Regions from separate parts of the Pradoshia eiseniae genome, predicted to be linked through region 3. Evidence: riboswitches for the same ligand, from Rfam matches in the RefSeq annotation. Region 3 holds a riboswitch; each other region holds the start of a gene.
The links. Region 3 has a riboswitch for S-adenosylmethionine ahead of CYL18_RS01570 (methionine biosynthesis PLP-dependent protein). Riboswitches for the same ligand answer to the same signal wherever they lie in the genome.
Positions count from the first base shown of each region.

Region 1: another riboswitch for S-adenosylmethionine. It lies ahead of metK (methionine adenosyltransferase); the one in region 3 lies ahead of CYL18_RS01570 (methionine biosynthesis PLP-dependent protein).
Region 2: another riboswitch for S-adenosylmethionine. It lies ahead of CYL18_RS03940 (bifunctional homocysteine S-methyltransferase/methylenetetrahydrofolate reductase); the one in region 3 lies ahead of CYL18_RS01570 (methionine biosynthesis PLP-dependent protein).

Region 1 is NZ_PKOZ01000016.1:19,889-23,170, reverse strand. It holds gene pckA (phosphoenolpyruvate carboxykinase (ATP)) at 1-1,448, opposite strand, end outside; SAM riboswitch class I at 1,775-1,903, shown strand; gene metK (methionine adenosyltransferase) at 2,027-3,226, shown strand.
Region 2 is NZ_PKOZ01000001.1:780,986-784,267, reverse strand. It holds gene CYL18_RS03940 (bifunctional homocysteine S-methyltransferase/methylenetetrahydrofolate reductase) at 1-1,524, opposite strand, end outside; SAM riboswitch class I at 1,610-1,717, opposite strand; gene CYL18_RS03935 (class I SAM-dependent methyltransferase) at 1,841-2,437, shown strand; gene CYL18_RS03930 (phosphatase PAP2 family protein) at 2,504-3,172, opposite strand; gene dapF (diaminopimelate epimerase) at 3,207-3,282, opposite strand, start outside.
Region 3 is NZ_PKOZ01000001.1:313,321-316,602, forward strand. It holds gene CYL18_RS01560 (patatin-like phospholipase family protein) at 1-259, shown strand, start outside; gene CYL18_RS01565 (M42 family metallopeptidase) at 301-1,347, opposite strand; SAM riboswitch class I at 1,477-1,595, shown strand; gene CYL18_RS01570 (methionine biosynthesis PLP-dependent protein) at 1,665-2,780, shown strand; gene CYL18_RS01575 (cysteine hydrolase family protein) at 2,975-3,282, shown strand, end outside.

The DNA of each region.
Region 1 (3,282 bases), on a different contig from region 3:
AGGACTAAATCGGGAACTCCTGGAACATGAAGCGGGATGTGCAACCCGAATATGCTGTCTTTTATGGTTTCAACATTATTCAGCTCACCCTCAAGGGCAGCTTGCACCATTAAGCGCGTGTAGGAAAGCTTCATTCGGCTTCCTGTACCATATACTCCGCCTGTCCATCCTGTGTTTACAAGGTAAACTTGTACATTATGTTCCTCGATACTCTTGCCGAGCATATCAGCATAGCGAGTTGGCTGTAATGGCAGGAACGGAGAACCGAAGCAGGTTGAGAAGGTAGCCTCAGGAGCGGTAATTCCGCGTTCTGTTCCGGCAAGTTTGCTTGTATAGCCACTAAGGAAATGATACATCGCCTGTTCTTTTGTGAGTTTGCTGATCGGTGGAAGAACACCGAATGCGTCAGCAGTCAAAAAGATAATCGTCGTTGGATGCCCGGCTACGCTTGGATTAACGATATTGCTGATGGCATCAATTGGGTATGCTGCCCGTGTGTTTTCCGTCAGGAAGCCGTTGTCATAATCTGCGATTCTTGTCTTCTCATCAACCATGACATTCTCAAGGACAGATCCAAAGCGGATGGCATCAAAGATTTGCGGCTCCTTCTCCCGGGAAAGATTGATGCATTTTGCATAACAGCCGCCTTCAATATTAAAGACGCCGCTAGGAGACCAGCCATGTTCATCATCCCCAATCAATCGGCGGCTCGGGTCAGCAGACAAAGTAGTTTTGCCTGTACCGGAGAGACCGAAGAATAAGGCGACATCTCCTTCCTGGCCGACATTGGCTGAACAGTGCATGGAGAATACATCCCTCTCAGGCAGCAAATAGTTCATGATGGAGAAGACAGATTTCTTCATTTCCCCAGCGTATTCTGTACCGCCGATTAAGACAATCTTCTTTTCGAAAGAAATGATGATGAACGTTTCTGAATTCGTTCCGTCTACTGCTGGATCTGCCTTAAACCCAGGCGCACAAATAATCGTAAACTCGGAGTGATGGCTTCCTAGCTCTTGTGCTGTAGGACGAATGAGCAGCTGGTGGATAAAGAGGTTATGCCATGCATATTCGTTGATTACTTGAATAGGAAGGCGGTAATCTTGATCAGCGCCAGCATAGCCGTTGAAAACGAAGAGCTCATCTTTCTCGTTTAAGTAGTTAATGACTTTTTCATATAGGTTAGCGAATGCATCCTCGGAAATAGGCCTATTCACATTTCCCCAGTCGATTTTGTCTTTTGAGGATGCTTCTTCTACAATATATTTATCTTTCGGAGATCGACCGGTATACTTCCCTGTCTCCGCTTTAACGGCACCGGTTGATGTCAGGATTCCTTCGTTTCTTGCTAATACTTTTTCAACCAATTGAGGAACGGATAACTGGATGTGCATATTCTCATTTGTTAGCTGTGGTTTCAACTCATTGGATATTTCAACTTGGTTCATAAGAAATCATCCTCTTCCAATTATTGTATTTATCTCTCGTATGGAAAATAGTATAACATATTCGTATTAATTGAACATACTAATTAGGTAAATAAAAATATTAACCAACCTTCTCTAAACCGTAAGAACATTCCCTCCCTCAAGCAGCATAGGCGGAGCTCATTCTAATATATTTCTAAAGTACTTTGTTTAATTATTCACAATAATTATATCAGTTTATTCGCACTATTTCGATACCTGTTGTCCTTAGATTTCATGCGTTATATCATGCACATATATTGACAGTTCATAGTATATTAAGTTAAGATTTAACTTTGAAACGGATACTCTTATCAAGACTCGGTGGAGGGAACAAAGCTCTATGAAGCCGGGGCAACCTGCAGTTTGAATCCATGGAGGTTCACGCAAAGGTGCTAACTTGATGCAAGGCTAATAGAAGCCTTGAACGATGAGAGTGAAAGGCGAATTTCGTGAGATATTAGACCTTTCCTCTTTAGGAAGGTCTTTTTTTGTGCATTCAGGACATGACTAAAGATAATGAGTAGCCGTCATAGAGAAGAATTTAAGGAGGAGTTTTTATGTCGACTAAAAGACATTTGTTTACATCCGAATCTGTAACAGAGGGACATCCGGACAAGATTTGCGATCAGATTTCCGATTCTATTCTAGATGAGATTCTTGCAAAGGATCCCAATGCGCGCGTGGCTTGTGAAACGTCTGTAACGACAGGTCTTGTGCTTGTCGCTGGAGAGATTACGACATCTACTTATGTGGATATCCCGAAAATTGTGCGTGAAACGATTAAAGGAATTGGCTATACAAGGGCGAAGTACGGATTTGATGCAGAGACTTGTGCTGTTTTGACTTCCATTGATGAACAATCAGCGGACATTGCCCAAGGGGTGGACCAGGCACTTGAATCTCGTGAAGGAACGATGACAGATCAAGAAATCGAAGCCATCGGTGCCGGTGACCAAGGTTTAATGTTCGGGTTTGCCTGCAATGAAACTGAGGAACTAATGCCTCTTCCAATTTCACTTGCCCACCAGTTATCAAGAAGATTGACAGAGGTTCGGAAACAAGAGGTACTCCCATACTTGCGACCGGATGGCAAGACTCAAGTCACGGTTGAGTATGATGAGAATGACAAACCAGTTCGCGTAGATACAATTGTCATTTCGACTCAGCATGATCCGGAAACAACATTGGAGGAAATTCAGGCGGATTTGAAGGAGCATGTGATCAAACCGGTTGTCCCAGCACATTTAATTGATGAATCGACAAAATACTTCATCAACCCAACAGGCCGCTTTGTTATTGGCGGACCGCAAGGCGATGCTGGATTAACTGGACGCAAAATCATCGTTGATACGTATGGCGGGTACGCTCGTCATGGCGGCGGCGCGTTCTCAGGAAAGGATGCAACAAAAGTGGACCGTTCCGCAGCTTATGCGGCAAGATACGTAGCGAAGAACATCGTAGCGGCAGGTCTTGCTGAAAAGGCTGAGGTCCAGCTGGCTTATGCGATTGGTGTTGCACAGCCTGTATCCATCTCCGTGAACACATTCGGTACTGGCAAGATAGATGAAGAGAAGTTAGTGGAACTTATCCGTGTGAACTTTGATCTTCGTCCAGCAGGCATTATCAAAATGCTTGATCTCCGACGTCCAATCTACAAGCAAACAGCTGCTTATGGTCATTTTGGCCGCAACGATCTGAATCTTCCATGGGAAAAAACAGATAAGGCTGAAGACTTGCGCGCACAAGCGGCAATTTAAACGACTATAAGGTGTACAGACTGCAGATAAAATCATTCGTGATTTTGTCTGCAGTT
Region 2 (3,282 bases), 470 kb from region 3:
ATAGACCTCACGAATTTTTTCAACCGAGAAGACTGGCTGTGTCAGAAAATAGTCTGCTCCAGCCCCAATTTTCTTCTCCATTCGCACCACGGCCTTGTCTATATACTTCACATTAGGATTAAATGCTGCAGCAACCTCAAAATTCGTCTGACCGCCAAGCGGTTTCCCTGAATAGGAGATGCCTGCATTGAATTGCTTAATCAATGAAATCAAATCAATCGATGATAAATCATAGACAGACGTCGCACCCGGGAAGTCTCCAATTTTAGAGGGATCGCCTGTCACTACGAGGACCTCATTCAGCCCCAATGTGTGCATCCCCATCAAATGGGATTGAAGACCAATCAGGTTATGGTCACGACACGTTAAGTGAACAAGCGGATTTTTCTTATGTTCTGCTTTTAGCATCGAGGCAATCGCCACATTTGATATACGCGGAGAGGCCAGGGAATTATCTGCAAGGGTAATCGCGTCAGCACCCATTTCATGCAAGTATTTGCTTCCCTTCATAAATTCCTCTACCCCGAGCGTTTTTGGCGGATCCAATTCAACTAGAATCGTCGGGTCTTGCTTGACTTTCCCTAGGATGGTTTGCTTTTTGGGATACTTAAACTCATATGTGTAGACATGAGTTTTTCGGCTGATAACCTCCTTCTTCTCCGTCAGAGGCACAAGTCCGAGTATCCCCCTCTTAATTGCTCGAATATGTTCAGGCGTTGTCCCGCAGCAGCCTCCAATCAGTCGAACCCCCTGCTCAATCAGCTGTTTCGCGGCATCCGCAAAATAATCAGCATTAGTTGAATAGACATAACGCCCGTTATCCAAATCAGGCAGACTCGCATTCGGATAGGCTGAATGGTACGTCTCTTTATTTAATGGCACTTCCTCAAAGGATCGAATCATATGATACGGACCCATCCGGCAATTCAGGCCGACGATGTCTGCTCCGTTTTCTTTAATCATCTCAAAGGCATCCTTAACCTGCATACCGTTTTGGAGCAGACCAACCTCATGCAAGGAAATATTGGCGACGATCGGCAAGTCCGTTTCCTTTCTCGCAATCGCCAGCACGCTCAATAATTCCTCCAGGTCATAATAGGTTTCCAAAATCAGTCCATCCGGCTTCTCTTGAAGCAGCGCATCAAGCTGCTCCTTGAAATAGACCCCGATTTCCTCCAAGCTAAGCTCAGACTTCCGGACACTCCGAAGGCCGCCAATCGTGCCTAGTACATAGACCTGACCATTTGCCGCTTCCTTGGCGAGCCGGACGCCCTCCCTATTAATCCTTGCAGTTTCCCCTTCCAGGCCATAGCGCTTCAGTTTATGATAATTAGCACCAAATGTATTCGTCTGTATAAGGTCTGCTCCTGCTTCTATGTATTCCTTATGTAAGGCGACGATTCGCTCCGGATTGGTGAGATTTAATTCCTCATAGCATGTATCTATCCCAAAGGAATAGAGTAATGTTCCGCTGGCTCCATCTCCCACAAGGATTTCTCCCTTAAGCCTCTCTAGTAAATTCATGATTTTCTCCTCCCTTGATATGCAGATGGATAACCGATTATAAAGAAAGAGCCTTTCAAAAATGAAAGCCCCTTGTTCAGTACGGCACTCATCTTCCAAGCTATGCTTGCTGGATTTAGCACCTTGGACTACACACTCGGTCCAGGTTGCTGAGGTTTCCTCGGGCCAGTCCCTCCACCTCTCTAGATAAGAAAATATTGGATTGTTTATTTAATTTACTACAATTTTTCAGTTATTTCAATTTATTTAGAAAATTATCTCCAAAAAGTTATCTACCTTCAGCTTTCGGGTAGTAAATGACAGAGGTGATGTAAACATGAAGGATTTCATTTCAAAACAATTTAAAGAACCGAAGGGTTTAGTGGGAAAAGCGGCCGGGAAAGTGATGGCTTATGAAAATGGCGCTTTATACGACTGGACTTTCCATAAGCTAGGGATCAATAATGGTGATATGGTGCTTGAGATAGGATTCGGTCCTGGCGAAGGCTTGAATAAGCTTCTTTCTTCCTTCCCGAAATGTACGGCCGATGGCTACGACCCTTCAGAGGCCATGGTTGAACTAGCTAAAGAGAAAAATGAGGATTCCATAGAAAGCGGTCGACTTCGAATCAGGAAAGGGACTGCCTTTGACGTACTAACGGAAAATCAATACGATCGCATATACAGTGTCAATAGCTTCCCGATGTGGGAAGAGAAAGAACAGGCCATTCAACACCTGCACTCTATTCTAAAAAATGAGGGAACAATATCCATCACTGTTCAGCCCCGGCAAAAAGAAGCTACCATCAAGGAAGCAATGAGGCTATCCGATGAAATATCAGCCTACCTGAAACAGGCTGGCTTCCATACAATCAAAATGGATGATAAAGAGCTCAAACCCTGCACTGCCATTTGCGTGAGCGGAACAAAATAGCGAAACAAAAACGCCTCCTCGCCAAGCTCATTTAAGAGAGTTGGCAAGGAGGCTTTAATGCCCTTACTATTTCCTCTTCCTTCTTCCCAGATAATCCACATACTTAAATACCACGGCAGAAATAATCAGCCAGACACCGCCGGCTGCATAACCGGCGAGTACATCGCTCGGATAATGGACACCCAGGTAAATACGACTGTAGCCCATAAGCAGGATCATCATGGAACAGACAAAATATACTGGAACTCTTATTTGCCACTTCTTCGTCATCCGTGTAGCAATAATCATCAAAGCACCATACAGAATAAAAGAGGACATCGAGTGCCCGCTTGGAAAGCTGAACCCATTTTCGACGACAAGCGGATTTAAGGATGGACGCTCGCGTTGAAATGTCCATTTTAAATAACGGTTAACGAAGGCACCGGATAGAGTGACATAGATGAGAAAGGCTGTACTCAAATAATTCCGTTTCCAGATAAACCAAATGGAAAAGAGGATGACCAGAACTGTATTCCCCTTCACTGATCCGAGGCTCGTCAATAAAACCAAAAGCTTTGTGCTCAAATCATTAATGCTTCCTTGCACGACGTGAATGATTCCCATATCAAAGCGGTACACGCTCTCTCCATCAATCCCTCTGGCAAGATCAATAAAGAGATAGGTTAATGATACCAGCAGGAGGATTGAAATAAGCAACCTCACTGGTTTAAATTGAAATCGTTCATTCAATGGCACAAGCTATCACACACCTTACTTTGTTAGTATACTATTAGATTGCCCCAACGATTTCCTTCACATGATTGACGAATGCATGATAGGCTGCCACTTCTTCTTCATGTATCTCT
Region 3 (3,282 bases):
CTTAAATTGGTTCGCTATGCGCAAATACAAAAATTATACGGGTCTGTTGCGTACAATCAAGAATCATCACACCATCTATAACGAGACAGTCCGTTACTTGGAGGAAGAAGAGGAGAAAGGGAATATCGTCATTATTCGTCCTATGCAAAAGCTTGATGTATCATCAATTGGACGGAATCGGCGAAAGCTTGAGAAGCTCTATCATCAGGGGTATGCGGAAGCAAAAAAAGCATATCGAAAATTGAAGGAACTATTATAAGGAAAAAGAGGTGCGGATGGTATTCGCACCTCGTAAAGGGATTAAATAACGAGCTCTGACTGCATATAATGCCAAAGCAGATTAGCTGTGTGCTCAATTGAGCTGATATGAGTTCGTTCAAATGCATGGGAGGCATCGATACCGGGACCGATTAATCCGTGGACGATGTCAAATCCAGCGCGGATTGCTGCGGAGGCGTCTGAGCCGTAATATGGATAGATATCAATGCGGTAATCGACCTCATGCTTTTTCGCGAGCTCGACAAGGTGCTGGCGCAGACCATAATGATACGGACCGCTTGAGTCTTTCGCGCAAATGGAGACGCTGTATTCATCCGTTGTCTGGCCGTCTCCGATTGCTCCCATATCAACAGCCAAATATTCCACTGTCTCTGGCGGTATATTGGAGTTGCCGCCATAGCCGATTTCTTCATTATTGGATATGAGGAAATGGGTGGTGTAAGGAAGAGTAATATTTTCCTCTTTAAGCTGCTTGATCAAGTAGAGAAGAATGCCGACACTCGCCTTGTCATCAAGGTGCCTTGATTTCAAAAAGCCGTTGCCCGCAAGCTCTGCGCGAGGCTCAAAGGAGACAAAATCACCGACCTCGATGCCAAGCGCTTTCGTGTCTGCCTGTGATTTAGTGACCGCATCAATGCGGACTTCCATATGGTCGTCATCTCGTTTAATATCACCCATTTTTTGATAGACGTGGACAGATGTTTGCGTCAATAGAATGGTACCGGTATAAACGGTTCTATCTGCTGTGTGAATTTTGCAATATTCTCCTTCACAGGCATTCCAGCGGAATCCGCCAACCATAGTTAGTTTCAAGCGTCCGTTTGGCTTGATTTCCTTTACCATTGCTCCTAACGTGTCGACATGAGCCGTCAGGAAACGGTGCTTCGAGTCATCCTGCCCCTTAATTGTGGCAAGCAGGGCCCCTTTATTTGTGCGCCTGTTCTCAATTCCGTATGTATTCAGAAATTTCTCTGTATAACGAATGGCCTCTTCTGTATAACCGGTAGGACTTGGGATGGAGACCAAGTCTTTAATGTAGCGAAAAATCTCTTGTCCGTCTGCTTTCATTGGTAGACACTCCTTTTTGGTGGATAAGTCTATTATATACTTCTGCGAAAAAAGGGTACAACAGCTGAGAAATTTCTTGCTTTTTCCAATGCACCCGTGTAAATTATAATTAAATGAATATTCTAATAAATCTTATCGAGAGAGACGGAGGGACGGGCCCGATGATGTCTCAGCAACCGCCGATGTTTGTGTTCGGAAAGGTGCTAAATCCTGCAAGGCATGTTTTTTCGTGCCTCGAGAGATAAGAAGGAGAATTAAGGATCAATAAGTCTTCTTCTTGGAAGACTTTTTTATTTTTATTCGGGAGGGTCAGCATAATGACTACATGGAAGATTGAAACAGTATTAGCCCAAATCGGCAATCGCAGTGAAACACATACAGGCACGGTGAACCCGCCCGTGTATTTCTCAACGGCATACCGGCATGAAGGAATTGGACAATCGACAGGCTATGACTACACCCGGACAGGAAACCCGACAAGAGAGATTTTAGAGAAAGCAATCGCAAAGCTTGAAGGCGGTGACCAAGGGTTCGCCTACAGCTCTGGCATGGCGGCCATTCATGCTTTACTCACGCTGTTTGAACCGGGAGATGAGATTCTTGTCTCTGCTGACCTTTACGGAGGTACATATCGTTTGTTTGAGAAAACATGGAGGAAATATGGCATTTCCTTTGTCCAATGCCAGTCCTATGAAGATTTTTCCGAAGCCATTTCAGAACGAACAAAAGCCTTGTTTATCGAAACGCCAACCAATCCTTTAATGCAGGAAATCGATATCCGCGCACTTGGTAATCTGTGTGACGAGAATCGTCTATTACTGATTGTCGATAACACATTCTATACACCTATCCTGCAGCGGCCGATTGAGCTTGGCGCAGATATCGTTGTTCATAGCGGCACGAAATATTTAGCCGGCCATAATGATGTCCTGGCTGGACTAATCGTCGCAAAGGGTGACGATATTTGCCTGAAGCTAGATGAATATCAAAACGCGACAGGTGCTGTTCTCTCTCCTTTTGATTCCTGGCTAGTGATGAGAGGCATGAAAACACTTAGCCTCCGGATGAAGCAGCATGAAGAGAATGCCAAGAAAATTGCTGCCTTTCTAGAGGGAAGGGAAGAGATCATAGATGTCCTCTATCCAGGAAGCGGGGGGATGATTTCCTTCCGTATTCAGTCGGAGGAATGGGTCAATGACTTTCTGAAGGGCCTTGGCGTGATTACATTCGCTGAAAGCCTTGGTGGAGTGGAAAGCTTGATGACCTACCCGGCGACGCAAACCCATGCTGATATTCCAGAGGAAGTTAGGATTGCAGGCGGCGTCTGTAATAGGCTGCTCCGTTTCTCTGTCGGCATCGAGCATGCGGATGACCTCATTAATGATCTTAAAAGCGCTTTAGAAGCCGTCACCAGCAAACAAGTGAAGGCTTAAGATGATATTAGGAGTCAGTCCTATTTTATAGGGCTGGCTTTTTCATGCAATTGGTTATTTAATAACAAGAATTGAAAAAACGGAAAAGGGAGGAATTATTTTATTTTAAATGGTAGAATAGCTGTAAAATTACTTGTAAAGACATCACGCGATTTTTTTGTATTACCGGATGACAATTAAATCCTACAAGAGGAGTGATCAGGTTGAAAGCGTTGATAAATATTGATTATACATATGATTTTGTGGCGGACGAAGGAAGATTGACTTGCGGTGAGCCAGGGCAACTTATTGAAGATTATATTGTTTCTTTAACGAAGGATTTTATCGAACGGGAAGACTATGTTGTATTTGCGGTTGACGTTCATGATGAGGGAGATTCCTATCACCCGGAGACTCGCTTATTCCCCCCTCATAATATTCGCGGTACGGCGGGAAGAGATTTATTTGGAAATCTGCAAAATGTGTATAATAAGAACAAGGGACGAGAAAATGTACTTTGGAT